DNA from 4 places in the Clostridium lapidicellarium genome. Region 2 is predicted to be linked to each of the others. Evidence: riboswitches for the same ligand, from Rfam matches in the RefSeq annotation. Region 2 holds a riboswitch; each other region holds the start of a gene.

Region 1 (8,375 bases), on a different contig from region 2:
TAATAGGGAAATCTGAAATAGACAGGCTTAATGAAAAGATAGGGCAATATAGGAATTCACTTGTTAAATTGAAAGGTACCATAGAAAACTTACGCGGGAAAATAGGGGAAGGGACTTTGACAGAAAAGCAGTGGATTGAAATACAGGATATCAAAGACAAGAAAAATTTTCAGCTGAGAAATTCGTATGAGAGTAAAATTAAATTGCAGGAAGAAGTCAATTCCTTGAATATGAAACTTTCCCAATTGAAGGATATTTTAAAAAAGAAGGAAAAAGTTGAACACAAATTGGCGCTTTTGGATGATCTTGAAAAATTGTTCAAAGGTAAAAAGTTTGTTGAATTTGTTGCAGGCAATCAGCTTAAATATATATCTCTGGAAGCAGACAGAAAATTGAGGGAAATTACCTGCGGAGCTTATGGCCTGGAGGTTGATGAAAACAGCAGATTTTTTATAAGAGATTATAAAAATGGGGGCAAAAAGAGAGATGCATCCACTTTATCGGGAGGTGAAACTTTTGTAACTTCACTGTCGCTGGCACTTGCATTATCTTCACAAATACAACTGAAAGGCAGGGCACCTTTGGAATTGTTCTTCCTAGATGAAGGCTTTGGTACACTGGATGAAAATTTGCTTGAAATAGTTATTGATTCACTGGAGAAAATTCACAATGATAGATTGTCTATAGGTATAATAAGCCATCTTGATTCTATAAAGGAAAGAATGCCTGCAAAGCTTATAGTTACTCCGGCCGAGTCTGGCATGGGCGGAAGTAAAATCAGGATAGAACTGGATTGATTTTAAGACTTAGGGATACGAAATGATGAGCTGGAAAAAATACAATTATAGATTATAATTAAAGATATAATTAGGAGAAAATAAATGGAAGAGGATTATAAGGATATCAAGGTTGCCGAAAAAAGAACTAAAGTGAATATTGCAGTATATGTATTTTTATCCCTGTTTAAACTTTTTGTAGGATATATTTTTCATTCCAGGGCTCTCTTTGCAGATGGTATCAATAATTCTACTGACATAATAGCTTCACTTGCCATTGTTATAGGGCTTAAAATATCGAGAAAACCTGCCGATGAAGATCATGCCTACGGCCATCTGAGAGCACAAACCGTATCTACATTGGTTGCCTCTCTGATAATGATAGCTGTTGGAGTCGAGGTCTTTTACAATTCCGTATATTCGGCTGTATTTTTCAAGACCAAGGCCCCGGATATGATTTCTGCAGTGGTTTCCATTTTATGTACCATATTGGTATATGCAGTATACAGGTATAATAAAAAGGAGGCAGTTAGAATTAAGAGTCTTGCTCTGATGGCTGCGGCAAAGGACAATCTTTCGGATGCGTGGGTCAGCTTGGGTGCTGCCTGTGGAATTATAGCCTCGCAGTTTGGATTGACATGGATAGATCCGCTGGCGGCAGTAATAGTGGGCATATTGATAATAAAGACGGGCGTAGGAATTTTTAAGGAATCCGCCAGCAGCCTGACAGATGGTTTCGACAGCAAACAGCTGGACAGCATAATTGCAAGTATAAATCAGATTGAAGGTGTAAAAAGTGTTGAGGATATAAAAGCCAGAGTGCATGGAAATAATATTTTACTTGACATTGTAATAGACGTCAGCGCTGGACTTACTGTACTTGAAAGTCACAGAATAACCGAAAAGATAGAGAGTATGTTGAAGGCGAAATTTGAAATAAAATATGCAATTATACATGTGGAGCCGTATTTGAAATAGAAGATATGTAAATATTGAAGTTTGAGATTAAAATATGAAATGTGGTAAATTTTTGTTATAATGAGAGTAGTTGAAGGGGCGTGATATTGTGAAAGATAAGGGATTTTTTAAGAAGTTTGGAGAATATGCTCTTTACATTATTTTGGCTATTGGACTGGCATTTGTATGCAAAAGTTATGTCTTTGCTCGGGCTGATGTAATAGGACCTTCCATGCAGCCGACTTTTAACGATAAGGATATTATATTTATGGAAAAGATAAGTACTGAAACTGGACATATAAATAGAGGCGAAGTGGTTGTTTTCAACTCTCATGATGAAAATGGAGACAACTATATAAAAAGAGTTATAGGAATAGCCGGAGATAGAATTGGGATAAAGTCCGGAAAGGTTTATTTAAATGGAAAAGTTCTCACTGAAAATTATCTTCCGGAAGAAGTTGTAACTGAAGGCAATTCAGCTGCCGCGGAGTATATTGTGCCCAAAGGTTATGTTTTTGTGCTTGGAGATAATAGGGAAAATAGTACTGACAGCAGAATAATAGGGCCTGTAAATTTGAAGGATGTTAAGGGACATGTGATTTTAAGAGTGTATCCTTTTAAGAATATGAACTATTTTAAATAATTACAAATGGAATTTGTTAAATTGATATTTGTGTCTTGCACTTTAAATTTTATAATATATAATTAAATTCAAGGAGGCAATATTATAATGGATAAGATTTCAAGCTTTACTGTTAATCATTTAAAATTGATACCTGGTGTTTATGTTTCTAGAAAGGATAGATTTGGAGATGTGGTTTTGACTACATTTGATATAAGAATGACGAGCCCCAATGACGAACCTGTTATGAACACTGCTGAGGTTCATACTATTGAACACCTGGGGGCAACTTTCTTGAGAAACCACAGTGTTTATGGAAAGAAAACCGTATATTTCGGACCTATGGGCTGTAGAACAGGATTTTATCTGATCCTACATGGAGATTACAAGTCAAGGGATATTGTGGACCTATTGGTGGAAATGTATAAGTTTATATTAAATTTTGAAGGAGATATACCAGGTGCTGCGCCAAAAGATTGCGGGAATTATTTGGATATGAATCTTCCCATGGCTAAGTATTGGGCAAATAGATTTCTCAAGGAAGTTCTGACGAATATTTCAGATAAAAGGCTTAACTATCCAAAGTAATCGTGTAGAAAATTTATATTAAATTTTACTTGATTAATTGGAATTTATGTAGTATCATCAAAATATAAATTATATTGAATGTGATGATGGGAAGAGTAGATTACACAATGCTATTTTAGAGAGAATTTCCATGTGGTGTGAGGAAGTCCTAGCGGGAGGTGATTGAAGTGCATCCTGGAGCACTGAGTCGAACCTGAGTGAAGTAGATTTCAGCGGGTACATCCGTTAAAATGTTGAGGTATGATTGTACCAATAAGAGTTTTATTTTATTTATCGTATTTTTATTTTGTGTATATGCGATTTATATTATATAAACAGAGTGGAACCGCGGGAACAAGCTCCTGCCTCTGTACAGAGGCAGGAGCTCTTTATTTTTCAAAATTCCGGAACTTGAAAAATATCAAATAAAATTTCAAAGGAGATTTTTATTATGGAAGTTTTTGACGACATAAAGGAAATGATAGGTAAAACACCCATACTGAAGCTGAATAGATTTAATTTGAAGGATGGAATCAATGTATATGCTAAACTTGAAAATTTCAATCCTGGCGGCAGTGTAAAGGACAGAATTGGATATTATATGATAAGACAAGCAGAGAAGGCGGGGAAACTTAAGAAAGGTTATACTATAATTGAAGCTACAGCAGGCAATACCGGACTTGGTATTGCAATGGGAGCCTTGAATAGGGGATATAAAGTGATATTTGCGGTACCTGAAAAATTTTCTGTAGAGAAACAGGTTCTTATGAGAGCACTGGGGGCGGAAATTATCCACACTCCGGAAAAGGACGGGATGAGGGGTGCCATTGAGAAATCCCGGGAACTTTTAAAACAAATACCAAATTCCATATCTCTGGGTCAATTTGAAAACAACGATAACCCTGAGGCTCATTATCTTACTACGGGGCCTGAAATATATGAACAGCTAAAGGGAAAGATTGATTATTTTGTTGCAGGAGCGGGAAGTGGTGGAACTTTTACGGGTGTGGCAAAATATCTAAAGGAAAAGGACAGCAGTATAAAGGCCATACTGGCTGATCCGGAAGGATCTACCCTGGGCGGCGGCACTGAAGAGCATGGGTATGCCATTGAAGGTATAGGAAATGATTTTTTACCTGATACTATGGATTTGAAGCTTGTGGATAAAGTTATAAAGGTAAATGATGAAGAAGCTTTTTTGCTGGTAAAGGATTTGGCGAAAAAAGAGGGGCTCATAGTTGGTTCCTCTTCAGGAGCAGCACTTGCAGCAGTATTGAAATTGGCCGATACCATAGACAGGGGAAATATAGTTACTATATTTCCAGATAGGGGCGACAGATATTTCAGCAAAAACTTATATGAATAATAAAAAATTTCTATTGACAAAATGGATAAAGAATTGTATATTGAATATAAGTTAAATATAAATAATTTATAATATTTATAGGTTTTCTTATCAAGAGAGGCGGAGGGACTGGCCCTATGATGTCCGGCAACCGGTTGTACAAATGCAATTGTACAATTAATGGTGCCAATTCCAGCAGGTATTACCTGAAAGATGAGAGGTAGCGGAATTTATACTTCCTGTGATTTCTCACGGGAAGTTTTTTTTAGCAATCGATCAATAAATCCATATAAAATTAAATAGTGTAATTCTTATCGAGAGTGGTTTGAGGGACTGGCCCTATGACGCCCGGCAACCTGTATATATAGTTTTTGTATATCACGGTGCCAATTCCAGCAGGTATTACCTGGAAGATGAGAAGCAGTAGAAATCTATATGCCTTCTCACATATAGATTTTTTTATTATTTGGAGGTTATAAATAAAAATGGACAATTATAGAAGCAGTAGATCATTAAAAAAGGATCTGAAGAACAGACATATTCAGATGATAGCTATCGGAGGAGCCATAGGTGTAGGATTGTTTTATGGATCTGCAGATGCTATTAAAACTGGTGGACCTGCCATAGTTTTGGCGTATCTGATAGGTGGAATATTTATCTTTTTCATTATGAGAGCTTTGGGGGAGCTGGCTGTTGACGAACCGAATTCAGGATCTTTCAGCGCCTATGCTACGCGTTACCTGGGAAATTTTGCAGGATTTTTTTCGGGCTGGACATATTGGTTTCAGGCTACTGCTACTGTCATGGCAGAGCTCACTGCCATGGGAGTGTACGTCCAGTTTTGGATCCCTCAATTTCCCAAATGGATCACCGCACTCATATTTTTATTGATACTTGTTGCAGTTAATTTGATTGGTGTTAAAATGTACGGAGAGTTTGAATTCTGGTTTGCACTTGTAAAAGTTGTTACAATAATATGCATGATTATTTTTGGAATGCTCATCATATTATTTGGGTTTAATAACGGTGGACAATCTGTTGGATTTTCTAATTTACAGAAAAATGGAGGATTCTTTGCCACCGGATTTAAGGGATTTATGCTTTCGTTTGTGTTTGTGACTTTTGCATTTGGTGGAGTGGAACTTATTGGCATAACGGCAGGAGAAGCACAGAATCCGAAAAAGTCCATACCCAAGGCCATCAATGACGTATTTTGGCGAATACTTATCTTTTATGTAGGTTCTGTTTTAACAATGTTGGCACTTTATCCGTGGAATAAAATAGGATTAAACGGAAGCCCTTTTGTACTGGTATTCTCTAAAGTTGGTATCCCTGCAGCTGCTTCATTTATAAATTTTGTAATTCTGACAGCTGCTCTTTCCGGAATGAACAGTGCCTTGTATATAAACGGGAGAATGCTTTACAGCTTGGCATTGAACAACAATGCTCCCAAAATATTTGGAAAACTGAATGAATCCGGGGTACCTTATGTAGGTACACTCTTTAGTATAATTGTGGCACTGATTGCGGTAATTTTAAATTATTTTATGCCAGAAAAATTTTTTACATATATTTCCTCGGCAACGACCATAGCTATTTTAACTGCATGGGGTACCATACTTGTAACCCAGTTGAAATTTCGCAGGGAAAAATCCAGAAAAGATGCTGAGATTGAATTCAAAATGCCTTTTTACCCTGTTTCTTCATATATTACCATAGCTTATCTTTTAGCTATTGTTGTCACGATGGGATTTCTGCCTGCTACTCGGGTTGTACTTTACATTGCACCTGTATGGGTGGTGTTGATGGTGGGAATATATAAATTACTTCACGGCAAAAAATCAAAATTATCATATGCAAATGAAAATATTAAATAAAAAATAAATTGGAGGAATTAAAATGAGTAGATTATTTACATCAGAATCAGTTACAGAAGGACATCCTGATAAAATCTGTGATCAGATATCAGACGCAGTACTAGATGCAGTTCTTGAGCAGGATAAGTATGGCAGAGTAGCTTGTGAAACAGTCGTAAATACTGGACTTGTGCTACTGGTTGGGGAGATATCTACCAAAGCTTATGTGGATATACCAAAGATAGTTAGAAAAACCATTGCAGAAATAGGATATACAGGTTCGAAATTTGGGTTCGATGCCAGTACCTGCGCTGTCATAACATCCATAGATGAACAGTCTTCAGATATTGCACAGGGGGTGAATAGATCCCTGGAGGCAAAACGAGGAGAAGAAGATGATATAGAGGCTATAGGTGCAGGAGATCAGGGAATGGTATTTGGGTTTGCCACAAATGAAACTCCGGAATATATGCCGCTTCCAATATCACTGGCCCATAAACTTTCAAGAAGATTGGCTTATGTCAGAAAGAAGGGCATTATTCCCTATCTGGGACCGGATGGCAAAACCCTTGTCACGGTAAAGTATGAAGGCGAAAAACCTGTCAGTGTGGATACAGTTTTAGTATCTTCACAGCATGAGGAAAATATAGGACACGACCAGATTGAAAAAGATATAATAGATAAGGTCATAAAGGAAGTACTACCTAAAAAGTTTATAGATAATAATACAAAATATCTGGTAAACCCTACAGGCAGGTTTGTAAAGGGGGGACCTGAAGCTGATTCGGGGCTTACGGGAAGAAAGATAATAGTAGATACCTACGGCGGATTTGGAAAACACGGCGGCGGAGCTTTTTCAGGCAAAGATCCTACAAAAGTTGATAGATCCGGAGCTTATGCAGCAAGGTGGATAGCTAAGAACCTGGTAGCAGCAGGCACGGCAGATAAGATAGAAGTTGAAATTGCCTATGCAATAGGTGTGGCGAGACCTGTATCCGTAAGTGTGGATACTTTTGGGACAGGGAAAGTGTCTGATGAGAAAATAGTCAATATAGTAAATAAAATATTTGATTTAAGGCCTGCTGCTATCATAAGGGATTTGGATCTCAGAAGGCCAATATATAGGAAAACAGCTGCCTATGGACACTTTGGAAGAACTGATGTGGAATTTCCTTGGGAGAAGCTCGATAAAGTGAGTGAAATAAAAGAGGAATTGAATAAAGTTTTTGTGTACTCTTAAATACTGTGAATTTTTTCGTGAAAGGTTGACCAGAAATACTGGAGGCCAGACAAGCTAAATTTTTTAGCTTGTCTGGCCTTTTTATATTTTAATTGTTTAAAAAAAGGAGATAATAGAATATGTCTATAAATTTTGCAAGAAGTATTGAGGAAAAGACATTTGAGCATCCTTGTTATAACTGTATTGCCCATAAATATGCCAGAATGCACATACCTGTGGCTCCAAAATGCAATGTGAGCTGTAATTTTTGTAATAGAAAATATGATTGTATAAATGAATCCAGGCCCGGCGTTACAAGTGAAATTTTATCTCCGAAGGATGCGAGGGATAAATTTAAAATAGTAAAAAACAGTGTAAAAAACCTAACTGTGGTAGGCATAGCAGGACCGGGAGATCCTCTTGCAAATTTTGAAGAAACCAGGGAATCCATAAAACTTATAAAAAAAGAGTGCCCGGATATTACATTTTGCCTTTCTACAAATGGGTTAATGCTGCCGGCTTATGCCGGCGAACTGGTAAAATTGGGAGTCACTCATGTCACTATAACTATAAATGCCGTGGATCCCCAAATAGATGCACAGATTTATAAATATGTGAATTACAGGGGAAATACTTTTGTGGGGGTGGAAGCAGGCAAGATCTTACTTCACAACCAGCTGTCGGGGCTTAGATATCTTGCAGGGGAAGGTATTGTGTGCAAGATAAATATTGTAATGATAAAGGGAATCAATGATGCCCATATTCCTGAAATAGTGAAAAAAGTCAAAGAATGTGGTGCATATATGACCAATATAATGCCGCTTATACCTGTAAAGGGAAGCGTATTTGGGAACAGGGACACTGTAGATGAATACGAATTGGCAGATATGAGGAAAAAATGTGGCAAGTATCTAAAGCAGATGTATCACTGCAGACAGTGCAGGGCAGATGCCATAGGAAGCCTTGACAGGGATGTATCAGCCCAGTTTAGAAATTACAATAAGAATATAACTACTATTGACAAACCTGAGGA
Region 2 (8,375 bases):
AACTATCATGGTCATCCCGTCTTTAACTAGATCTTTCATTACATTCAAAACCTCTCCCACGAGTTCCGGATCCAGGGCAGATGTTGGTTCGTCAAAAAGCATTATATCCGGATTCATCGCAAGTGCCCTTGCAATGGCCACCCTCTGCTGCTGACCTCCTGAAAGCTTTGAAGGATAAAAATTTTCCTTGTCTTTTAAACCGACCTTATCTAAAAGTTTTCTAGCATCTTCCCTTGCTCTCGATTTTTTCTCCTTTTTAACTACCATTGGAGCTTCCATGACATTTTGAATAGCTGTCATGTGTGGAAACAGGTTAAAGCTCTGAAAAACCATTCCCATCTTCGTAGCTATCCTTCTCACCATTTTCTTATCCTTCGGGTTCAATTTTTCTCCTTCTACGACTACAGTTCCACTGTCCAAAGTTTCCAGATGGTTCAAGCATCTGAGCAGTGTACTTTTTCCTGAACCTGAAGGTCCTATCACAACTAAAACTTCACCCTTTTTAACTTTTACATTAAGATCTTTAAAAACTACCAAATCATTAAAGCTCTTGGTTAAATGAGTAGCTTCTATCATATATTTATTTTTATCTAAATCTGTACAATTATTTACAGCTGTATTTTCCATTTAGATTACACCTCCAAAATAAATTCAAATAAATCTACAGTTAACTGTAAACGGCCAATTTCCTTTCAAATATTCCAAATACGGTAGTAAATACAGTAGTCATTATAAGATACAGCACCGCTGCTGTAAGAAATACCGATATCGGATCAAAACTGCTGGCATATATCTGCTGTGCTGATCTCATGAGCTCAACCATTGCTATAGTGGACACCAGGGAAGTGTCCTTCAATATAGATATAAATTCATTCCCAACAGGTGGTATTATGAGCTTCCATGTCTGGGGAAGTATTATCTTCCTCATGGTTTCTCCATAACTGAATCCAAGTGCCTTTGCTGCCTCAAACTGTCCCTTGTTTACAGATTGAATCCCTCCTCTTATTATCTCTGCCATATAAGCTCCACAATTAAGTGAAAGTCCTAATATTGCTGCTGAAAAAGGAGTAAGTTCTATTCCAACAAAAGGCAAACCATAATAGAAGAAAAACAACTGCAATAATAGAGGTGTACCTCTGAATACCCATGTATAAAAACCTGACAGTGATTTAAGCACGATATTTTTAGACAATTTCAAAAGTGCTAAAAGTATGCCAAGAAGCGTTCCCAAAATCAAGGTGATTACTGTAAGTTCCATAGTCATTACACTGCCCTTTAGCAAAACAGGGAGTATATCTTTTATAAATTCTATATTCACTGGTTCAATCCATTTCCTTTCTTAAAATATTATTTGTATATATCTTCTCCAAACCATTTTGTAGAAATTTTGGACATAGTTCCGTCTTTTTTCAATTCATCAAATGTCTTTTGTACTTCTGCCTCTAATTTTTTATCACCTTTTTTAAACCCTATTCCCATGGGTTCCTTACTTAATTTTTCACTCAAAACATTATATTGACTTTTTTTATTTGATTTGGATATATAGTATTTTCCAACAGGTTCATCCACTACTACTGCATCCAATCTTCCTATCAAAAGATCCTGAAGTTCCTCAGTAGTTTTATCGTATTTTTTCACTTCTTTTATATTCTTAAATTTCTTAACTACCTGTTCACTGGTAGTACCAAGTCCCACTCCTACCCTTTTACCGTCCAAATCCTTTGAACTCTTAACGGAACTATTTCCAGACTTAGTAACTATAATTTGATAATTTTCCACATAGGGTTTAGAAAAATCTATCTGTTTTTTTCTGTCATCCGTTATACTCATTCCAGATATTATGGTATCAAACTTTCCAGATTTAAGCGCTAAAACTATCCCATTGAATTCAGTACTGATAAACTGAGCTTTTACTCCCATTTTTTTAGCTATTGCATTTGCCATGTCTATATCAAAACCCTGAAGTTTATTTTGACTGTCCCTAAACTCCATAGGCGGAAAAGAATCTTCCAGACCCACCTTCAGAACACCTGATTTTTTCACTTTCTCCAATGTATCCTGAGAACCTTGTCCATTTTGTGACGTATTACCGCTGCCGCCGCAGCCTGCCAACAATACTGCCGTACATATCACCGACAGTCCTATTGTTATTATCTTCTTGAATTTTTTCATTTCTATCTCCTCTTTTCAAATAATAAAAACTTTAATTCCTTAGATTAAATATATAAATAATTATACATATATTATTATAATTATGCAATACCTTTTTTGTGATTTTTTTTATTTTTTAACTTGATTGAAACAAAAAAACTGAAAATATAATATTTAATCTATATTTCCAGTCAGCTTACATTACTTATTAAATTTAAGCATTTCTATACCGCTCCATGGTTCCTTTAAAAAGTTCGGCAGTAGACGGGGGTGTGTACGAAATGGCATTTGCACCTGCCTCTATAGTTTTTCTAATGTTTTCTTCATTTTTCCCTCCTGTGGCTATTATAGGGAATTCAGGATGATTTTTTCTTATCTTTTTCACCAAATCTATACTATTTTTGCCTGCAGCTACATTTAATATTGAGGTACCCGCTTCTATTCTCTTTTCAATATCGTCTCTTTCAGAAGTTACTGTAACTATAATTGGAATGTCAATTGCATCTCTCACAGCTCTTACAATTTCATTAGGCGTAGGACTATTTACAACTACCCCCATTGCACCGTTAAATTCAGCATTAAGTGCCAGATTTATAACACGCTTTCCGGTAGTAAGTCCTCCTCCTACTCCGCAAAATATTGGCATGTCAGAAGCTGCAACGAGAGCTTCTGTTATAACAGACTGAGGTGTGAAGGGATATACCGCCAAAATTGCATCTGCGTTTATGTTCTTTATAATCGCTATGTCCGTAGTAAAAGCAAGAGATTTTATTCTTTTCCCAAAAACTTTTATTCCGCTGGATTCTCTTATGATAAGAGGGAGATTTATCATGTGATCCCTAAGTGTCCCTCTTATTTCTGGTACGTACTTTGCAATTTTTCCATTAGCTTTTTCATTCATCTTTATCTCCCCAAACCAATATATATTTTTTTTCAAATATATTTTACATTAACTACAAATAATATTCCATAAAAATTTCATGAATTTAAAATTTAATAGCCGATTTTTATTTTTATTTCAACATTTTAAACTGTGGTGGATACCGGGAAAATTTTTTGAGCTATTTTAACAGCTTCCCTGGCATCTTTTGCATAGTAGTCCGCACCTATCATATCTGCATAATTTTGGTTCAGCACTGCCCCGCCTACTACAACTTTACATTTAAGCTGATTTTCTCTCAAAGCATCTATAGTCTTTTTCATATTCGGCACAGTGGTGGTCATAAGTGCACTGAGCCCTACAAGTTTTATATCCCTATCCTTCACAGTACCAACTACCTTTTCTATATCCACATCCCTGCCCAAATCTATTACATCAAATCCGTAGTTTTCCAAAAGTACCTTTACTATATTTTTTCCAATATCATGTATGTCGCCCTTTACAGTAGCCAGTACTATACTGTCTTTTTTTATACTTTTCTTTCCATCTTTCAATATTTTTTTCTTTATTATTTCAAATGATTTTTTCACAGTCTCTGCAGACTGTATAAGCTGGGGTAAAAACACATCCTGCGACTCATACATTTTTCCAACTTCATCCAGAGCCGGTATTATATATGAATTCACTATATTTTCAGGCTTCTCAACTTTTAAAAGACTGGATGTAATCCTTGCAGCTTCTTCTCCCATACCCTCAATAATTGCATCATTCAATTTTTTATCGGTCTCACTGCATTTTACCTTTGGAGAATTAGATTTAGATCCATATTCACCTATATAATTTTCTCCCTCTTTGTCTATCCCAGTTAAGACCTGGAATCCCGCTATAATATCTTTCATTCCCTGATCCTGTGTGTTCATTATCGGAAGATCAAGACCTGCATTAAGCGCCAGAGCAAGAAAAGTCCTATTTAATACACATCTTCTCGGAAGTCCATAGGATATGTTGCTCACTCCCAGAACAGTTTTAACCCCAAATTTTTCCTTTACAAGTTTTACAGCTTTTATTGTCTCCATGACTTCCTTCTGCTGTGCCGATGCAGTAAGTGTCAGACAGTCAACTATTATATCTCTTTTACTTATACCATAGGAAGCTGCAGTTTTTATTATCTTACCTGCAATTGAAACCCTGTCCTCTGCATTATTTGGTATTCCATTTTCGTCTATAGTAAGAGCTATTACACATCCTCCATATTTTTTGACTATCGGAAATACAGTCTCCATAACTTTTTTCTTCCCGTTGACAGAATTTATTATGGGTTTTCCGTTGTATATCCTGGCTCCAGCTTCTAGGGCCCTTGGGTTGGGACTATCTATGTCAACAGGCAGCTGAACCACCTCTTGAACTGCCTTTACAGCTTTTTTCATCGTAGAAGGTTCATCTATTTCAGGCAATCCTACATTTAACCCCAATATATCAGCTCCTTGATTATCCTGGACAACAGATTGCTTTTTTATATAATTTACTTTTCCCTCTATCAGTTCTTTCTTATAATCTTCCTGTCCCGTGGGATTTATTTTCTCCCCGATAATCTTTATCCCTTTCCCTATAAAAACAGTTTTAGTAGGAGAACAGACTGCAGTATAGCCCTTTTCTCTTATATCAAGAGGTTTCATAAATTTAAGGGCATTTACAATAGATTCTATGAATTCAGGATCTGTACCGCAGCAGCCCCCAAAAATCCTGACTCCTTTCTTAGCCATGATTACTATATTATTTGAAAATTCTTCAGGGGTTATATCATAAACCGTATTTCTGCCGTCGTATCTCGGAAGTCCTGCATTTGGCTGAACTAAAACAGGGATGGATGAATACTTTAATATTTCATCCACAATTCCCTGAAGTTCAGCTGGTCCAAGAGAACAATTTACTCCGAGGACATCTACCCCCAAACCCTCAAGTGCAACTACCATGGTTTTAGGATCAGTACCCATAAGAGTTCTGCCATCCTTCTGAAAAGTCATTGTACAAAATACCGGAAGAGATGAATTTTCCTTAGCTGCAAGAACAGCTGCCTTAGCTTCATACAGATCAGACATGGTTTCTATTAGGATCAAATCCGCTCCTGTTCTTTCACCTATAACAACCTGATTTTTAAACAGTTTATACGCTGCCTTGAAGCTTAAATTTCCAGTTGGTTCCATAACCTGGCCTATTGGACCTAGATCCAATGCGACCAATTTTCCTTTTCTCCCGGCCTCTTCTTTTGCAATTTTCACCCCGGCTGTAATAATATCCTCTATAGTATAATCTGAAGAATTATATTTAAGTTCATTGGCTCCAAAAGTATTGGATATTATTATATCCGCCCCTGCATCCAGATACTTTCTATGTATCTGTTTTATAACTTCCGCATCGGTCACATTTAAGATTTCCGGAAGTTTTCCAGGTTGAAGCCCTGATTTTTGAAGCATAGTTCCCATAGCCCCATCAAATAACATGAACTTTTTGTCAAATTTACTCAGTAGATTTTTAAATTTCATTTACTCCACCCCTTTTCAAATACAATTTTGCATATAAAAAGCCGCTTTTCCCAAGACAAGGAAAGCAGCTTACAATTTCATCTATAAAAAGCAATCTTTCTTATCTTTCAGAATTAATTCTATTCTGCAGGAATTGACACCGATACGTAACTGCCGGTTGTCGGATTTCACAGGGCCTGTCCCTCAATCTCTCTTGATAAGAATATTTTAATATTAATACTTAAAACCAAAATTGTCAAATGTATAAATTTTTTATTTTTTTCATTTTTCTCTTGACAAGTTATATAATCTTCTGTTATGATTTTCTTAATCAAATACGAAACTTCTTATCCAGAGCGGCTGAGGGACTGGCCCTATGATGCCCGGCAACCTGAATGATCATTTCCATTCAACGGTGCTAATTCCAGCAGACATATGCAAAAGCATGTAGTCTGAAAGATGAGGAGCATGAAGAAAAATCTTCTTGTATCTCATCGGCAGGAAGATTTTTTATTTTGCCAATTTAAATAGAAGTTTCGTCCAAAAATGTTTGATACATCAAAATATGAGGAGGAAATAAATATGAGTGAAAAGAGAAAATTAGGTTTTGAAACTCTACAAGTACATGCAGGACAAGTGCCTGATCCAACAACAGGAGCAAGGGCGGTCCCAATCTACCAGACAACATCCTTTGTATTTAAAGACGCTGACGAGGCTGCAGATTTCTTTCAGCTGAAAAAACCCGGAAATGTATATGCAAGAATAATGAATCCAACAGAAGATGTATTTGAAAAAAGAATAGCCGCTCTTGAAGGCGGAAGTGCAGGCCTTGCTACAGCATCAGGCTTGGCGGCAATATTATATGCCATATTGAACGTGGCAAATACAGGGGACAATATAGTTTCTGCCAGCACTCTCTATGGTGGAACATACGAACTGTTCTCTGTCACTTTGAAAAAGTTGGGAATTGACGTGACATTTGTAGATCCCGACGATCCTGAAAACATAAGAAAAGCAATCAAAGATAATACAAAAGCCGTCTATGCTGAAACCATAGGAAATCCAAGAATAAATGTATTGGATATAGAAGCAGTGGCAAAAATAGCACACGAAAATAAAATACCACTTATTGTAGATAATACTTTTGGGACTCCTTATCTTGTTAAACCAATAGACTGGGGTGCAGACGTAATTGTTCATTCTGCAACCAAGTTCATAGGTGGACATGGAACTACCATAGGCGGTGTCATAGTTGATGGCGGAAAATTCGACTGGAGGGCAAGCGGAAAATTCCCTGACTTCACTACACCTGACGAAAGTTACGGAGGACTTGTATATGCAGATCAAGGTCCTACCGCATTTGCTACAAAAGCAAGAGTGCAGCTTTTGAGAAATACCGGTGCCACATTGAGCCCTCAAAGTGCATTTTATTTCCTCAACGGACTTGAATCACTTTCACTAAGAGTTGAAAGACATGTTGAAAATACAAGAAAGGTAGTTAAATTTCTAAGCAAACATCCAAAGGTTTCATGGATAAACTATCCTGAACTGGAAGGAAGTCCATATAGGGAACTGGCTAAAAAATATTTTCCAAAGGGAGCAGGTTCTATATTTACTTTCGGAATAAAAGGTGGATTTGAAGCTGGAAAGAAATTTATAAATAGTGTCAAGTTATTCTCTTTACTTGCAAATGTGGCAGATGCGAAGTCACTGGTAATTCACCCGGCAAGTACAACTCATGCAGAACTAAACGCAGAACAACAGAAAGCTGCAGGAGTAACTCCTGATCTCATAAGACTTTCGATTGGCGTAGAGAGTATAGATGACATAATATATGATTTGGACCAAGCCCTTGCAAAAGCTTAATTAGACAACTTCCTAATCTTTTTATATAATTTAATTATAAAAGGCTATCCCTACAATTTGATGTGGAGATAGTTTTTTATTTTACAAATTTGAAATTATTTCATCTGTAAACTCGTCAGTAGTCGAATTCCCTCCAAGGTCAGGAGTTTTATGTTTTCCTTCTTCAAGCGTCTTTTCCACTGCCCTTTCAATTCTGTCTGCAGCTTCCTTTTCATGTAAATAATTTAGCATCATAACCGAAGACAGTATAATAGCTGTAGGGTCTGCCTTATTCTGTCCCGCAATGTCAGGGGCCGATCCATGTGCAGGCTCAAATATAGCTTGATTTTTTCCTATATTAGCTCCGGGAACCAATCCAAGTCCTCCAACAAGCCCAGATGCCAGATCTGACAATATGTCGCCGTACAAATTAGGCATCACAAGCACATCATATTTTTCAGGATGCAGTACCAATTTCATACTCATGGCATCCACTATTACATTGTCAAATTCTATATTTTTGTAATCACGGGCCACTTCCTCAGCTGTTCTCAAAAAGAGCCCATCTGACAATTTCATTATATTGGCCTTATGAACAGCAGTTACTTTTTTTCTGCCATTATTAACTGCATATTCAAAAGCTGCCTTTACTATTCTTCTGCTGGCATTCTTGGATATTATTTTCACGCCTTCCGCCGTTTCATCATTCACCATAAATTCTATTCCCGCATAAAGATCCTCTGTATTTTCCCTGAATATGACCAAATTCACATCATTGTACTTGGATTCTACACCTTTATAAGTCTTTATGGGCCTTATATTGGCATATAAATTCAGCCTTTTTCTCAAAGTCACATTAACACTCCTAAATCCCTTGCCCACCGGTGTGGTCACAGGTCCTTTCAGTGCTACCTTGTTTTTTTCTATACTGTCAATAACCTTCTCAGGAATGGGAGTGCCGTACTTATCTATAAACG
Region 3 (8,375 bases), on a different contig from region 2:
AAATTAACTGAAGCGGGAGTATATATAAAAACCGAAAAAAACAGTTTGATTGTAGATGGAAATAGAGAATTGAGACCTATAGATATTAAAACAATGCCTTATCCTGGGTTTCCCACAGACATGCAGTCTCAGATGACAGGTCTTTTGTGCACAGTTAGGGGGACTAGTATAATAACTGAAACTATTTTTGAAAATAGGTTTATGCATGTGGTGGAAATGAAGAGAATGGGGGCAAACATAAAAATAGATGGAAGAAGTGCGGTTATAGAGGGTGTTGATAATCTCACGGGAGCAGAGGTAAGGGCAACTGATCTAAGAGCTGGTGCTGCCTTGATACTCTGTGGCTTAGCAGCAGAGGGAGAAACGGAAGTTGCTGATATATACCATGTAGACAGGGGGTACGTGGATATTGAAAAAAAGCTCAGAGGACTGGGTGCAGATATAAAGAGAATAGATTGAGAATTTGGAGTGTTTTAATGAGAAGGTTATTGGGATCTTCTTTTTTTTTATCTAAATAATTATGATGGAATATTTTAGTTGAAGCAGTAATAGAAATATATTATTAAAAACATAGATGCGTATAAAATGATAGAGGTACAAAACATGAATTTTTTAAAAAAATTTGCAATATCGGTATTAATGAGCATGCTTTTTATAATTTTGCTTTCTCTTGTTATGACCGGAAAAGGAGGTGTGGAAAAAGGTCTTCCTAAATTTATAATTAAGTCTAAAGCCGAACCTCAAAATATAAAAGTGTATATGACCAGGGAACATAAAATAGAAGAAATGACTCTGGAAAATTATGTTCTTGGAGTAGTGGCAGGAGAAATGCCGGCGGAGTTTTCCGAGGAAGCTCTTAAGGCCCAGGCCGTGGCAGCCAGAACTTTTGGTGTAGCTCACATGGAAGCATATGGAGGCAAAAAATATAAGAGCAATACAGGGGCGGATGTATGTGATACTGTTGAGTGTCAGGTATTTAAAAGCAAAGAGGAAAGAATGGATACATGGCCTAAATCAAAGGCCAATGAATATTGGCTTAAAATAAAGCAAGCCGTACAAGATACTTCGGGACAAGTGCTGTCATATAAAGGTAAATTAGTTATGGAACCTTATTATTTTGCGATAAGCGGTGGGAGGACGGAAAATGCAAAAGATGTATTTGAAGGGGGTGCAGAGTACTTGAAAAGCGTTGATAGCCCCGGGGAAGAAAATGGACATAATAAATATAAAACTTCTCTGGGAGTATCCTATAAAGATTTTGTAGATAAAATAAATTTGTATTATCCTGGTGCAAGGCTCAATGCAGGGAATTTGTCTAGTGAAGTAAGCATACAGGACAGAACAGAAGGTGGAGCTGTTAAAGAAATTAGACTTGGTTCAATTATTATATCTGGAACTAAATTCAGAGCTATTATGGGACTGAACTCCACAAATTTCAATATAAATTTTAGGGATAAAATTTATATTGATTGTCTGGGATACGGTCATAGGGTTGGAATGAGCCAATGGGGGGCAGATGCGATGGGTAAGAATGGTAAAACTTATGTACAGATTTTGAGTCATTATTATACTGGTATAAAATTGAAAGACGTGTCTTTATTTCTAAAGTAAATTTAATATTGTGAAAATGAGGTGAAGATTTCACCTCATTTTTTTATCCGGCTCCACCTGGAGCCAATAACCACTTGATGAAAAATTTAGAAAAAAATTTATAAAAAATGTATTTTTTGTTATTCTCTGGACAAACTACAAAAAGGAGGTGTTTATATGGACAAAAAATTTTCAAATAAAGCAATTAACTTTTTGAAAAAGGAGGGCTTTTACGTAATATTATTTATTTGCCTTTGTATAGTTGCAACGGTTGCACTATTAACTGCAAAGAATAATAAAGATCAGAGTGCCCAATTGCAAAAAAGTAATGCTATAGAACAAAAACAGGCAAAACAAACCGCAAAGACAGACAAAAATCCTTCTTCAACTTATGACAATGCCCTTCAAGTTAAAAAAAATAGTCGAACAAGTGCAAATGCCGAGCAGAAGACTTCAAAAGAGGTAGCTAATTCAATGAGTACCTCGTTTCAAAAACCAGTAGAGGGAATTATTGCAAGAGGATTTTCAGAAGATCCGGTGTATTGGAATTCTACTGGAACATATAGACCAAATTTAGGATATGATATACAAACGGATTTAGGAAAACCGGTGTTTGCAGCAATGGACGGGAAAGTTGAAGAAGTAAATACTGCAACGCAGGATGGAGTGGAAATCATAATAGATCATCAAAATGGCTTAAAGACAGTCTATTCTAATTTGGATCCAAATGTCAAAGTTAACAAGGGCCAAATGGTAAAAAAAGGATCAGTTATAGGAATAGTCGGCAAGAGCACATTGAGATCGGCTTATGAAAAATATGGAAATCATTTGCATTTTGCTGTTTTAAAGGGAAAAGAATTTGTTGATCCGGGAAAATATATAAAATACTAATAGTTGGCCGTTTCTCTTGAATTTTATTCAAAGTTTAAATTATGGGTGAACTCTGTCTGAACTTTAGAATTACTTTTTAGGGAGATGGCCTCCATAAGATGAATTTTGGAATATAAAAGGGCATATTTATATATGGAAAGAAAAGTTAGTGACAAAAGTTTTTGAATTAAATGAAAGAATATTCAAATAATTTTATTGATAGAAAACACTGAATATTAAAAAATGTTTATATGAAGGAGTTGATCGAATATGAAAGATTATATTGAAGAAAGAGTTCTGGAAGTTGCCAAATATATAATAGGCTCTAAAGCCACTATAAGAAAAACTGCAAAAGTTTTTGGAGTTAGCAAGAGTACTATACACAAAGATATGACGGAAAGATTACCTAAAATAAATCCCCAGGTTGCCCAGGAAGCCAAGAGTATACTTGATTATAATAAGGCGGAAAGACATATAAGGGGTGGAAAAGCTACTAAAATGAAATATAAAGCTATTGAAGGTTGAAAACATTCCTATTATAATTAAAATATGATATGATATTTAATGAATAAATATATTTGTGCTTTTTTATGAAAGGCAAGTTAGAGTAGGAGTGAAAAATAGGATGTTTTTTAATATAGGAACTGATATGGGGATAGATTTAGGTACGGCTACAGTACTTGTGTATGTGAAAGGCAAAGGGGTGATTTTGAAGGAACCCTCAGTTGTTGCCATAGATAAAAACAGAAGTAAAGTACTGGCTGTAGGAGAAGAAGCATGGCAGATGATAGGCAGGACACCAGGTAATATTGTTGCTATTCGTCCATTAAAGGATGGAGTTATATCTGATTATGATGTAACAGAAAAGATGCTGAGATATTTTATAGGAAAAGCCTGTGGGAAAAAGAGAATGTCTGCGCCTAGAATAGTTGTGTGTATTCCCTGTGAGGCTACTGAGGTCGAAAAAAGAGCTGTAATTGATGCGGCTAAAAATGCAGGGGCAAAAAAGGTATTTTTGATTGAAGAACCTCTTGCTGCAGCTATAGGTGCTGGAATTGATATAACCAAGGCAAGCGGAAGTATGGTGATTGATATAGGAGGAGGAACTACCGACGTAGCTATAATTTCACTGGGAGGAATAGTGGTAAGGGCCTCAATTAAGGTTGCAGGAGACAAGTTTGATGAAGCCATAATGAAATATATTAGGAAAAAACACAAATTGATGATTGGAGAAAGGACTTCAGAGGATTTAAAGATAAAAGTAGGTTCTGCATTTCATAAAGATGAGGAAAATAGTATGGAAATAAGGGGAAGAGATTTAATTACCGGACTTCCAAAGAATATAGAGGTGTCTTCTAAAGAAATGAGGATAGCCTTAAAAGAAACTGTAAATGCCATAGCAGACACAGCCAAGGCAGTATTGGAAAAAACTCCTCCAGAGCTGTCTGCAGATATAGCTGAAAAGGGAATTGTCATGACTGGAGGAGGGGCTTTGCTAAATGGTTTGAGCGATTTAGTACAGGAAGTAACCTGTGTCCCCGTGTATGTAGCTGAAGATCCAGTATCCTGTGTGGCTTTGGGTACGGGAAAGGTTCTCGGATATTTGGATAAGATGGAAGTCGTTTTTACAGGTGATGACATAACCTTGATAGATTAAATATGTCATAGCTACATTTTGTGATTATAGAGATAATATGAATGAATTAGTGAATGAAGTATTACTTCAGCCATATTTAGGATTAGATTTAGACGTATATTACTGCTGCTGCTGAATATACCTTCACTATTGTTTGAATCAACTATCCCTATTATTGATGAATCTCCTACGTTTGGGAGAGATTTTCCCACCCCTTTACCAGGGTGTACGGGAAAATCTCTTGCTTGTATTTCACCAATGGATTCAATCTCGCCCAGACAGGCATCAATTCCTATGATACTGTTGTGGGGATGAAGTGATTTTATGCTGTTTAATTTATTTTCAATATTTAAAGCATGTATTGGTTCTGAGATTGTGCCATAGACGGGAAGTGGGAAATTTTTACGATTTAACAGGGTACCTACTAGGGGGCCGAGGCAGTCTCCTATGTATCTGTCTGTGCCGATGCACACTATAATGTTATCTTTATTTATATGATCTTTCAAGAAATAAGCTAAGTCGTAGTATGCCAGCGGGTTTTTATAATTTGATTTTATTTTACTCAATACATTCACCTTCTTTTATGCATGCAGTGCTTATGATAATATTTATGGGGTACACTATATATAATCTATATGATTGACTCATGTAAAATATTAGATCTAAATTATATGTATATGATTTTAAAAGAGATGTTGAGTTATAAAGAGAAATAAGCAGTTAATATTGAATTTCAATGGAATATGAAATTTGAAAATAACCTTATAAAAATGTATACTAAACTACGTTAAACGTTAAACATCGTTGTATTTATTACAATGTGCTGGCATAGCTCAGCTGGTAGAGCAACTGACTTGTAATCAGTAGGTCGTGGGTTCGAAGCCTACTGCCAGCACCAATGTGGAGGAATTCCCGAGCGGCCAAAGGGGGCAGACTGTAAATCTGTTGTCAGTGACTTCGATGGTTCGAATCCATCTTCCTCCACCAATAATGATGTTAAGATTACGGGCGCATAGCTCAGCTGGGAGAGCATCTGCCTTACAAGCAGGGGGTCACAGGTTCGAGCCCTGTTGTGCCCACCATTTTTATAATGAATTCTATATCAGTACAATATGTGGAGGAATTCCCGAGCGGCCAAAGGGGGCAGACTGTAAATCTGTTGTCAGTGACTTCGATGGTTCGAATCCATCTTCCTCCACCACAAGAGCACTGAAAAGTGTTTTTTATTTTGTGAATATTGTAAGCTTACCGTAAAAAACTCTTATCCAGAGAGGTGGAGGGAAAAAGGCCCAATGAAACCCGGCAACCAGGGAAAATTTTTAAATTTACCAAGGTGCCAATTCCTGCAACGTGATTTGCAAGATAAGAGAGCTGTTAATTATTTAACCTCTTCTTATTGGAAGAGGCTTTTATTTTTACATGATGTGGAGGTATTGAAAGTGAGAAAGTTATTTACATCTGAATCAGTTACAGAAGGACATCCGGATAAAATGTGTGATCAGATTTCAGACGCTATTCTAGATGCCATATTGGAGAAGGATCCTTATGGCAGGGTAGCATGTGAAACTGCCACTACTACAGGAATGATATTAGTTATAGGAGAAATATCAACTAATTGTTATGTTGATATTCCTAAAATAGTAAGGAAGACCGTAAAGGAAATAGGATATACCAGAGCTAAATATGGATTTGATTGTGATACCTGTTCTGTAATGACTTCTATAGATGAGCAGTCATCAGATATAGCTTTGGGAGTTGACAAATCCCTGGAGGCTAAAAGTGGACAGATGGAGGAAATAGATGACATAGGAGCGGGAGATCAGGGTATGATGTTTGGATTTGCAACTAATGAAACTCCTGAATACATGCCTATGCCCATATGTTTGGCCCACAAATTGGCAAAGAGGCTGGCACAGGTTAGAAAGGACGGTACATTGAAATATTTGAGACCGGACGGCAAGACCCAAGTAACCATAGAATATGAAGATGATAAACCGATTAGGGTTGACAATATAGTGGTATCTGCCCAGCATGATGAACGGGAAGCTAAAGAGCAGATTGAAAAAGATATAATTGAAAATGTCATAAGACCAGTTGTACCATCCAAATTTTTGGATAAAGATACTAAATATCTTATAAATCCTACAGGAAGGTTTGTGGTTGGAGGCCCCCAGGGAGATTCGGGACTCACAGGGAGAAAGATAATAGTGGATACATATGGCGGATATGGAAGACACGGCGGCGGTGCATTTTCAGGAAAAGATCCGACTAAAGTAGATAGATCCGCTGCTTATGCTGCAAGATGGGTGGCAAAGAATTTGGTAGCTGCAGGCGTGGCGGATAAATTAGAAATACAACTTGCCTATGCTATAGGGGTGGCAAAACCAGTGTCCATAAATGTGGATACCTTTGGTACAGGAAAATTGCCAGCAAAGAAAATAGTTGATATAGTGAAGAGGGTATTTGATTTGAGACCTGCTGCTATAATAAAAGATTTGAATTTAAGAAGACCCATATACAGGCAGGTTGCAGCCTATGGACATTTTGGCAGGACGGATATAGATTTGCCTTGGGAGAAATTAGATAAGGTTGACGAAATAAGAAAATATATTTAGATATAAAGGGAAGTGCCTTGAAATTATTTTTAAAAATAGTTTTACAGCACTTCTTTTTTAAAGTTAAATTGATGTGTTATAATTGTATTCAGAGATATAGAATTTGATAGTTATTTAATTGGGAGAGATTCTATGCAGGATTTACAGGGAATTATAGAGGATATAATATTTCAAAATAAGGATAATGGATATGTAGTTGCTAAAATGAAAGAAGAAGAAAATACGGTAACTATAGTAGGATGCATACCCTATATTGTTGAAGGACAGAATCTGAAAGTCCTGGGAGAATGGGTACAGCATCCCCATTTTGGACGCCAGTTTAAAGTTCAGGTTTGTGAGGAAATAACACCTAACACCGTTACTGGTATAGAGAGATATCTGGCATCTGGAGTTATATCCGGCATAGGACCTGTTACTGCCAGAAAAATAGTAAAGAAATTTGGAGAGAATACTCTTCATGTACTGGATGATGACATAAATAGATTAAGGGAAATTGAGGGCATAGGAGAGAAAAAAATAGCTTTAATATCAAAATCATATTCTAAACAAAATGAAATACGAAATATAATGATTTTTTTACAAACTTATGGTGTAACTCCAAATCAATGTGTGAAAATACACAAAAAATTTGGAGGCGATTCTGTGCGTAAGGTAAAAGAAAATCCCTATATACTTACAGAAGAAATTGCCGGAATAGGCTTTAAAACAGCTGACAGAATAGCTAGCAGCCTTGGAATAGAAAAAAATTCTGATTTCAGGATACAGAGTGGAATAAGGTATGTGGTAAATAAATTTTGTAGCTTGGGAAATACCTATATGCCTATAGGCAGGCTTATGGAAAAAGGTAAAGATGTACTTGGTGTGACTGAAAAGGAACTTGAAAAGAATTTGTATGAAAATTCTATAAACGGAAAAATAAAACTGGAACAGTGCGGTGGTGAACTCTGTGTATTTCCAATGACATATTATTATTGTGAATTAAGTGTGACTAAAAAAATTTTGACTTTAGCTTTTGCAAATTATAAGGATATAAACTTTGATGTAGATAGAGAAATTGAAAAATTTGAAAAAATAAATTGCATTGAATTTGCGCCTTCTCAGAAGGAAGCCATTGAGGGAGCTGTAAAAAATGGTGTAGAGATAATAACTGGCGGACCTGGTACGGGCAAAACCACAATTATAAATTGTATAATTCAACTATTTGAAAAGGCAAATTATAAAGTCCTTATGGGAGCACCTACCGGTAGGGCGGCGAAGAGAATGTCAGAGGCCACTGGGAGGGAGGCAAAGACCATACATAGATTACTTGATATGGGAGTGGAAAGCGATGAAAAAGCTATGTTTTTCTCCAGAAGTGAAGAGTCACCTCTCCAATGTGATGTTGTGATTGTAGATGAGGCTTCCATGATAGATATAATGCTCATGAATAGCCTGTTGAAGGCCATTTCAGTTGGAACAAGGCTTATAATAGTGGGAGATGCGCAGCAGCTTCCTTCAGTGGGACCGGGAAATGTACTAAGGGATTTTATAGACAGCGGCTGCATAAAAGTAGTTAAGTTGAAAGAAATATTTAGACAATCGAAAGAAAGTATGATTATAGTAAATGCCCATAGAATAAATTCTGGGAAAATGCCAATTTTGAATAAGAAATTCAAGGATTTTTA
Region 4 (8,375 bases), on a different contig from region 2:
GGGGTAGGGCATCCATATCAGCCCTTATGCCTATGGTTTTATTTCCATTTCCCCTTATTATGGCACATATTCCCGTACCTGCGGTCTCCCTATATTCTATATTCCAGGATTTCAAAAATTCCTTTATTTTTCGGGAAGTTCTCTTTTCCTCATACCCCAGTTCGGGATACATATGAAGATCCCTCCTGACATCAACAAGCTTCTCCTTCATAGATTTTGCAATTTTTAAAAAATCTTTATCCATATAATCAATATTTACCTCCAATGAATTTGGAATTATTCCCATCCTACTTCTATTACGTCCCCATCTGAGAGGGCGTCATAATAACCTGCATTTTCACCATTCAGGCGCAAAAATAGCTTTCCCCTTACTCTAGTTAAATCAAATTCTATATGGTTAAATATATCTACAAATATATATTTCCTTTTTCCTGTGAGTACCACGTTTTTCCCATTTGCAACTACAGTTATCTCATTAGCAGCAGCTTTTAAGTTTTCACTTTCTGTTTTCGGTTCTTCCTTTTTAGACGGAGAATTTTCAGTTACCCTGTAGATCCTGTCCCCTTCATTTATTATATAGTTTTTGTCTAATTTTTCGCCGTTCAAATAATATATTAAATTATCTTCATCGTCATTATCCGAAAAATATTTTTCATAATCTCCGAGGGTTTTGGGAAATGCTATGTTTACATTATCCCCTTCATTTATATAACTGTCAATCTTAACTTTATTTCCGTCTATATATGCCAGGGGTTCTAAATTTTCTATTATGTCGTTTACAAAAAAACTTATGGAATAAACTTTTTGTACATAGTCTGTAATTTTAGGTGCAGCTTTCTTACCATTTACTGCATACTTTATTTCTATGTTGTCTCCTTCTTTAACCTTATCATCCATGGTCTTTTTCAAGCCGTTTATAGTTACCTCGGCATTGGAAGCCAGGGTTCCAAAAGCCACCCTTTTAATATCGTTTAGTACAAATCTTATATTTTGACCGTTTTTACCTATAAGATTACCGGGATCTACACCGGCCTGCAGCATGACGTCCATTACAGTATGGTTATGGGAATTAAACAGACTCACTACATTTCCATTCAGAATAACATCTACAAATCCATGTCCCAATCTCCTTATAGAAACCAAAGCTATACCCAAAACCGTCACCCCTGCACTTCCAAGAGAATTGTCCCTGCAGACGCAGTCCTGTACCGAATGTCTGTCCTTTATTGCAATTCTGTTAAGCGGCAGATTCAATTTTTCAGCTATAAAATCTTTCAACTTGGGAGTATGCGCTCCTCCTCCTACCAGAAAAACCGCACTGGTCGACCTTCCTCCATTCAATTCCACAATGCTTTCACCAATTTCATCTGCTATTTTCTTTACGGCAGGACTTATCAGCTTCACTACATCTTTGGAAGCAATTCTATTTTCCATTCCTAGAACATCTGTATAAGTTATATCCTTCACTTTACCACATTGCTTCTTTATTTTTTCACCTTTATTGAAATCCACCATATATTTTTGCGATATTATTTCAGTAATTTCATCGCCGGCCTGAGGTACCATGCCATATGCACTCACGGTATTCTTGTCGCTTATAGCTATATCAGAAGTTCCCGCCCCAACATCAACCAAAGCCAGATTCAAAAGTCTCAAATTTTGGGGTAAGGCAGCTTCCATAGCCGCTATAGGCTCCAAAGTCAAATTCACCACCTGAAGTCCCACTTTTTCCATGACGGAATATAAACTGTCAATTACGGAACGTGGTAAAAATGTAGCTATAATCTCCGCCGATATTTTTTCCCCTCTCTGATACATAAGATTCCCTATGAGGTAGTTATTCAGATAATACCCCTTTACACTGTATCCAACACAATACAGCCTTCCTTTCGTATCTTCATTCACCTTTTTTTCTGCAGATTTTACTGCAGTCAATTCCAGACTTCTTATAGTATTTCTGTCTATTTCCTTATTATAGTCAATTTTCATTTCTTCCTTTACGGACACAGTTCTCAAAAATCTTCCTGCAGCAGCTATTGACACATTTTCCAATTTTATATGTAAATCCTTTTCTATTTTATTTTTCACTGCATTTACCGCGTTAGCCACAAGACTTACATCGTGTATCTGTCCGTCAATCATGGCTCTTTTTTCATGTTCCACATAGTATTCGGATATTACAACGAATTTTTTATCTTTAACTATACCTGCAGTGCCTATTACAGATCTCGTCCCTATATCTAGTGCAAAGACCACGTCCTCTGGGTTTAACTCTTTCAAATCCATAATGTTTACCTCTTTTTTCATAGTTTAAGGTGTCATAATATTGGCGGGAACATACTCCTCCGCCTAAAATTATTATAAATAATTATAAAATATTTGTAAAATATAAGTCACCGATATGTATAGGCGCACGAAAGTGATTATTGGATTTATATTAGGATAAAGAAAACGCCGGCCATGATTATATGCCGGCGGATCAATATTAGTTATTTCTAAAAGACAGGAACTTCTGCACCTTTGTAGGTTTCTTTTATAAGCTGCTTTATCTCATCAGTCTGATAAGCTTTGACTACTTTTTTATAAGTAGCATTATTTTTGTCCTTGTCTCTAGCTACAATTACATTTATATATGGTTTTGCATTTTTACTTGATACATTCTCCAGATAAATTGAGTCCTTGACAGGATTAAGCTTGGCATCTATGGCTACACCGCTGTTTATTATGGCTGCATCAACATCTTGAAGCGTTCTTGGAATCTGAGTTGCAGCAAGTTCTACAAATTGAATTTTCTTTGGATTTTCCGCCACATCCTGAATTTTAGGCAATAGTCCAACTCCTGATTTCAATTTTATCAAGCCTGCATTCTGAAGCAAGTTCAGCCCTCTGCCTTCATTTGTAGGATCGTTGGGGATAGCTATTTTTGCACCTTCCTTGATATTTTTAAGAGATTTTATTTTCTTTGAATATACGCCGAGTGGTGCGAGTACAGTTTCACCTATAGAACTGATTTTCAGATTGTGTTGAGATTTAAATTTATTGAGGTACGCATAGTGCTGAAATGAATTCAAATCAATTTCTCCTTCGGAAAGTGCCATATTAGGACGTACATAATCTGTAAAACTTACAATTTGCAGATCAATATTTTCCTTTGCCAGATTTTGTTTGACCTTATCCCAGATTTTATGATCATCACCGGTTATACCTATTTTAACCACCTGCTTTTTATTACTGCCAGTAGCCTGTCCTGTGCTGCTTGAACCGCAGCCTGCCAAAACTCCCAAAGATAATACAATTGTTAAAAATAATCCTAAAAATTTTTTCATTGTTAAAGACCTCCCTTAGTTCATAAACTTAATGTGTTGTCAATCTTGATAAAGTATCTCCTATGAATTGAATGACATTTACAATAATCAAAAGCACAATTATAGTAGCTACCATGACATCTGTTTGAAAATACTGGTATCCATAACGTATAGCAAAATCACCAAGACCTCCCCCTCCTACAGTACCGGCCATAGCGGACAGACCGATAAGGCTTATAACTGTTATTGTAAGGGAATGAATAATTCCAGGTAATCCTTCGAGGAGCATTACCCTGAATATTATTTCAAAAGGACCTGAACCCATTGACTGTGCTGCTTCAATTACTCCATTATCCACCTCAAGCAGTGACGATTCAATTTGTCTGGCAATGAAAGGCGTACACCCGAATATAAGTGGTACTAAAGCACCTTTTGTGCCTATGGTAGTTCCTGCCAAAAGCCTTGTGAGGGGAATTATGGCCGCAAGAAGGATAATAAATGGTATGGACCTGAAGATATTTACTATCTTGCCAAGTATACTGTTGACAACTTTATTCTCCAATATGCCCCCTTCTCTTGTCACAACCAATGTTATTCCCATTATTGTCCCGACTATTGTCGATATAATTCCCGAAATGGCCACCATGTAAAATGTTTCAAATATTGCTTTTATCATTTCAGGATATAGATTTACTAGATTTGGCGCTATTTTTGCTAGAAATTCACTCATTTTATCACCTCAAAGATTAATTGTTGCCAACTTTCAATTTGACATTGTCCTTTTTTTCATCCAGGTATTCCACCTTTATATTATTTTCTTCTAGATATCTTATCGAGCTGTCTATTCCCTCAGTTGTGCCGTTTAATTCCACAACCAGATTTCCTATGGGAACATTTTGGATAATCTCTATATTTCCAAATAGTATACTGGCGTCTACCTTAAACTTTCGGGAAACTTTTGAAATAAAGGCTTGGGCAGTTCTCTGGCCTGTAAAAGATATTTTAACTATGCTTTCCCCCTCGGTTATCTGTTTTAATTTTCCCAAAGAATTTTCTTTCCTGAGAAAATCATATATTTTGTCATAATGGAACAGAGAAGATATAAATTTTTTAGTTATAGGAGCTTTGGGGTTCGTAAACACATCTATTATATTTCCCTGTTCCACTATTTCACCAGAGTCTATAACAGCCACTCTCTGGCATATTTCTTTTACTACCTCCATCTGGTGAGTTATAACTACTATGGTCAATTTCAATCTATCATTGATACTTTTTAAAAGCTTTAAAATCGATTGAGTTGTCTGCGGATCCAGAGCCGATGTGGCCTCATCACATAAAAGCACTTCTGGATCATTGGCCAGGGACCTTGCAACCCCGACTCTCTGCTTTTGTCCACCGCTTAACTGTGATGGATACATCTTTATCTTGTCACTTAATTCAACCAATTTCAAAAGGTTATTTACCTTTTTTTGTATGTCTTTTTTGCTAAATCCCTTTCCCTTCAGCGGATAGGCTACATTTTCAAATACAGTTCTATTTTTCATCAAATTGAAATTTTGAAATATCATTCCTATTTTTTCTCTACTCTTTCTCAGATCCCTGGAGGATAAATGAGTGAGATTTTTCCCATTTACAATCACCTCTCCGGAAGTTGGTTTTTCCAACAGATTTATACAGCGAATCAAGGTACTCTTTCCTGCCCCACTATATCCTATAATTCCAAAGATCTCACCCGCCTTAACATGCAGGTTGATATTTTTTAAAGCCTGAACCTTACCGGTTTTATTCTTATAAACTTTGTTGATATTCTTTAGCCATATCATTCTTTTCACTCCTTTAGAAACAGTAATTTCATATATCAAGATGCATTTGTATTACCGAATGAATATTACCAATATTTTTAAAATAATAGCTTTTGAATAAAATAATATATCCCCTTCCAAAAGAAGGGGATATATGGAATAAAAAAACCCTCGGAAGGGTTTTTATACCTTTCCTCATCTTTCAGAACAACGTTCTGCTGGATTTAGCACCATCACATAACAGACATATGTGGTTGCTGAAACTTCAACGGGCCAGTCCCTCAGTTTCTCTCGATAAGGATATGTTAAATTTTTGTGACTTACCTTATATGCTAGATTATACAACTTATTTTCATTATGTCAATATCTAATTCAAAATAAATTTTTTTGTTGACAAAATTCATTTAAAGCTCTATTATGATTATTGATAAATTTAATAAAAAATTCTTATCCAGAGAGGTGGAGGGACAGGCCCATTGAAACCTCGGCAACAGACTTTGTTTTAAAAAGATACTGTGCCAATTCCAGCAGGTTTGTTTTTACAAACTTGAAAGATGAGAAGGGAATCATCCATCTCTTCTTTATCTCAAAGAAGATTTTTTTATGTTCAAAAAAGAGGAGGATTATTCATGAAAACAGGATATATCAAGGATTACCAAAAGGATATAATAAATGAAATTGAAAACAAGAGGGATGTCTATATAGATATGAGCCATCAAATACACGACCATCCTGAAATAGGAAATCAGGAAATCTTTTCTTCCGGATTACTTGTAGATACTTTGGAAAAAGAGGGCTTTTTTGTAAAAAAAGCTTTAGCCGGACATCCAACTTCTTTCATAGCGAGAAAAAAATCTCGTAAAGGTCCTGGTACGGTTATTGGACTTCTAGCAGAATATGACGCGCTTCCCAACTTAGGACATGCTTGCGGTCATAATATCATAGCTTCAGCAAGTACAGCTGCAGCTATATCGCTGTCGAAACTTATAGATAAAATTGGTGGAGAAATTGTGGTATTTGGCACTCCTGCCGAAGAAGGCGGTGAAAACGGCAGTGCAAAGGCAAGCTTTGTAAAGCATAATCTATTTGAAGGCGTAGATGCATGCATGATGATTCATCCTTCCAATAACAATTATGGAACAGTTAAATCCCTGGCAAATGATCCAATTCAGTTTGAATTTAAAGGAAAAGCCGCACATGCAGCAGCTTGTCCTGAAAAAGGGATAAATGCCTTAGACGGGGTAATCCAGTTGTTTAATGGAATAAATGCTTTAAGACAGCACGTTACAAGCGACGTGAGAATACACGGCATTATAACCGACGGCGGATCTGCACCAAACATTGTCCCAGACTATGCTAAAGCTAAGTTTTTCATACGTGCCTCCAAACGGAGTAGCTGCAATCAAGTAACAGAAAGAATTAAAAATGTCGCCAGAGGAGCAGCTCTTATCACAGGCGCTAAAGTCAACATAAGCTTTTTTCAAAATAAAATAGACAATTTTCTAGTCAATAATACGTTTGATAAAATATTTGAAGAAAATTTAAACCTGATCGGGGAAAACTTTATAGACGAAATTCCCGAAGGGCTTGCCTCGACAGATGCAGGCAATGTAAGCCATGTAGTTCCCACTATTCATCCACATATAAAAATAGGCAGCAGCAAATTAGCGGCTCACACTCCTCAATTCAGGGAAGCTGCCATATCAAAACAGGGAGACGAAGCTCTTATAATTGGAGCCAAGGCATTGGCATTAACAGGTCTCACTCTTCTTACAGATAAAGGCAGGTTGAATGAAATAAAAGATGAATTTAACAGGCAGCATTCTTAAAAATATTTACAACTTTTACACTTCGGAGATAGATCTGTACAAAAACAAATCTGTCTCCACAATTTATTTTGGCATCAAATTGTTTACCAGGAGTATATAACGCCGTCGCCTCTCCAATCTGTGCCTCCGAATAGAACTCCAGCTTCATTTCTGAATATTATCTGTCCTCTCCCAAATACATCGGTATTAATTTCATAATTTACATAATGACCTTTTTCATATAAACTTTCTGCCAGATATGGTTGAAACTGCTTCTCAAGTTTTACATTTTTCCCCGAAGTCCAGAACCACCTTGGAGAGTCTAATGCAGCTTGAAGATTCAATCCAAAATCAATAATATCCATCAGAACCTGGATATGTCCCTGAGGCTGCATAAATGCCCCCATAACCCCAAAAGGCCCTACCGGTTTATTATCCTTCATCAAAAATCCTGGAATTATGGTATGGTATGGTTTCTTCCCAGGTTCAAGAGAATTTATATGATTGTGATCAAGCGAAAAACTATTTCCTCTATTGTGCAGGGCAATGCCTGTCCCAGGTACAACCAATCCGGAACCGAAACCCATGTAATTGCTCTGTATATAAGAAACCATATTTCCCTCACCATCTGCAGTGGCGATGTAAACAGTTCCTCCATCCATATTTTTGTATATCTTCGGCATAAAAGCAGTTTTCCCTATTTGCTTTCTTCTTTCCTCCGCGTAGGACTCTGACAATAAATCTTCTATATTGTTTTTCATCTTTTTCGCATCTGTGATATACTTTAAAGAATCTTCAAAAGATAATTTTACGGCCTCAATTTGCTTGTGACAAGTATCAGCAGAATCTTTTCCCTCAAATTTAAATCCCTTTAATATGTTAAGTGCCATCAAAACAGTTATTCCCTGAGCATTGGGAGGCATTTCATATACATCATATCCCCTATAATCTGTACTTATAGGTTCTACCCATTCAGGATGAAATTTTTCCAGATCTTCTTTTCTTATATATCCTCCGGTATTTTTTGAAAATTCATCTATTTTTTCCGCCAGTTCACCTCTATAAAAATCTTCTCCCAGTGTCTCGGCTATAATTTTTAAAGTTTTTCCGTGATCCTTTAAGGTCACAATTTCTCCTATTCTCGGTGCCCTTCCTTCAGGTGCAAAAGTTTCAAACCAATATTTAAATTTATCCTCTTTTAGATAGTGTTTAAATTCCCTGTAGGATTTCTCCCAAAGGCGTCCAACAGTTGGAGTTACAGGATAACCTTTTTCCGAATATTCTATGGCAGGTGTCAAGAGATTCTTAAAAGAAAGTTTTCCAAACCTTTTCCACAGTGCCGACCATGCAGCGGGGATTCCGGGGACATTTACAGTTTCCCATCCGAATCTCGGCATCTGTTTATATCCTTTTTTTCTTAATATGTCTATAGATATATTTCTTGGAGACGGGCCGCTGGA

The links. A riboswitch is a leader RNA that binds a small molecule or an ion and turns the genes downstream of it on or off. The one in region 2 is predicted to bind S-adenosylmethionine.
Region 1: linked by a shared signal. The riboswitch ahead of AB8S09_RS13415 (amino acid permease) and the one ahead of AB8S09_RS10465 (homocysteine S-methyltransferase family protein) in region 2 are both predicted to bind S-adenosylmethionine.
Region 3: linked by a shared signal. The riboswitch ahead of metK (methionine adenosyltransferase) and the one ahead of AB8S09_RS10465 (homocysteine S-methyltransferase family protein) in region 2 are both predicted to bind S-adenosylmethionine.
Region 4: linked by a shared signal. The riboswitch ahead of AB8S09_RS04385 (M20 family metallopeptidase) and the one ahead of AB8S09_RS10465 (homocysteine S-methyltransferase family protein) in region 2 are both predicted to bind S-adenosylmethionine.

The regions. Positions count from the first base shown of each region.
Region 1 is NZ_JBGFFE010000025.1:7,840-16,214, forward strand. It holds gene AB8S09_RS13390 (SbcC/MukB-like Walker B domain-containing protein) at 1-797, shown strand, start outside; gene AB8S09_RS13395 (cation diffusion facilitator family transporter) at 882-1,754, shown strand; gene lepB (signal peptidase I) at 1,843-2,376, shown strand; gene AB8S09_RS13405 (S-ribosylhomocysteine lyase) at 2,464-2,943, shown strand; gene AB8S09_RS13410 (PLP-dependent cysteine synthase family protein) at 3,374-4,288, shown strand; SAM riboswitch class I at 4,373-4,487, shown strand; SAM riboswitch class I at 4,576-4,687, shown strand; gene AB8S09_RS13415 (amino acid permease) at 4,753-6,144, shown strand; gene metK (methionine adenosyltransferase) at 6,167-7,363, shown strand; gene nifB (nitrogenase cofactor biosynthesis protein NifB) at 7,483-8,375, shown strand, end outside.
Region 2 is NZ_JBGFFE010000015.1:5,736-14,110, reverse strand. It holds gene AB8S09_RS10485 (amino acid ABC transporter ATP-binding protein) at 1-627, opposite strand, end outside; gene AB8S09_RS10480 (amino acid ABC transporter permease) at 668-1,318, opposite strand; gene AB8S09_RS10475 (ABC transporter substrate-binding protein) at 1,348-2,172, opposite strand; gene AB8S09_RS10470 (beta/alpha barrel domain-containing protein) at 2,366-3,052, opposite strand; gene AB8S09_RS10465 (homocysteine S-methyltransferase family protein) at 3,178-5,574, opposite strand; SAM riboswitch class I at 5,672-5,777, opposite strand; SAM riboswitch class I at 5,898-6,019, shown strand; gene AB8S09_RS10460 (O-acetylhomoserine aminocarboxypropyltransferase/cysteine synthase family protein) at 6,136-7,419, shown strand; gene AB8S09_RS10455 (isocitrate/isopropylmalate dehydrogenase family protein) at 7,501-8,375, opposite strand, start outside.
Region 3 is NZ_JBGFFE010000002.1:213,265-221,639, reverse strand. It holds gene murA (UDP-N-acetylglucosamine 1-carboxyvinyltransferase) at 1-459, shown strand, start outside; gene spoIID (stage II sporulation protein D) at 604-1,611, shown strand; gene AB8S09_RS03040 (M23 family metallopeptidase) at 1,768-2,481, shown strand; gene spoIIID (sporulation transcriptional regulator SpoIIID) at 2,731-2,985, shown strand; gene AB8S09_RS03030 (rod shape-determining protein) at 3,086-4,117, shown strand; gene yyaC (spore protease YyaC) at 4,129-4,662, opposite strand; tRNA gene AB8S09_RS03020 (tRNA-Thr) at 4,919-4,994, shown strand; tRNA gene AB8S09_RS03015 (tRNA-Tyr) at 4,999-5,083, shown strand; tRNA gene AB8S09_RS03010 (tRNA-Val) at 5,103-5,178, shown strand; tRNA gene AB8S09_RS03005 (tRNA-Tyr) at 5,213-5,297, shown strand; SAM riboswitch class I at 5,355-5,465, shown strand; gene metK (methionine adenosyltransferase) at 5,536-6,711, shown strand; gene recD2 (SF1B family DNA helicase RecD2) at 6,844-8,375, shown strand, end outside.
Region 4 is NZ_JBGFFE010000003.1:158,108-166,482, forward strand. It holds gene AB8S09_RS04360 (M20 metallopeptidase family protein) at 1-244, opposite strand, end outside; gene AB8S09_RS04365 (cell division protein FtsA) at 277-2,286, opposite strand; gene AB8S09_RS04370 (MetQ/NlpA family ABC transporter substrate-binding protein) at 2,496-3,326, opposite strand; gene AB8S09_RS04375 (methionine ABC transporter permease) at 3,355-4,035, opposite strand; gene AB8S09_RS04380 (methionine ABC transporter ATP-binding protein) at 4,052-5,128, opposite strand; SAM riboswitch class I at 5,300-5,408, opposite strand; SAM riboswitch class I at 5,552-5,668, shown strand; gene AB8S09_RS04385 (M20 family metallopeptidase) at 5,737-6,936, shown strand; gene AB8S09_RS04390 (gamma-glutamyltransferase family protein) at 7,020-8,375, opposite strand, start outside.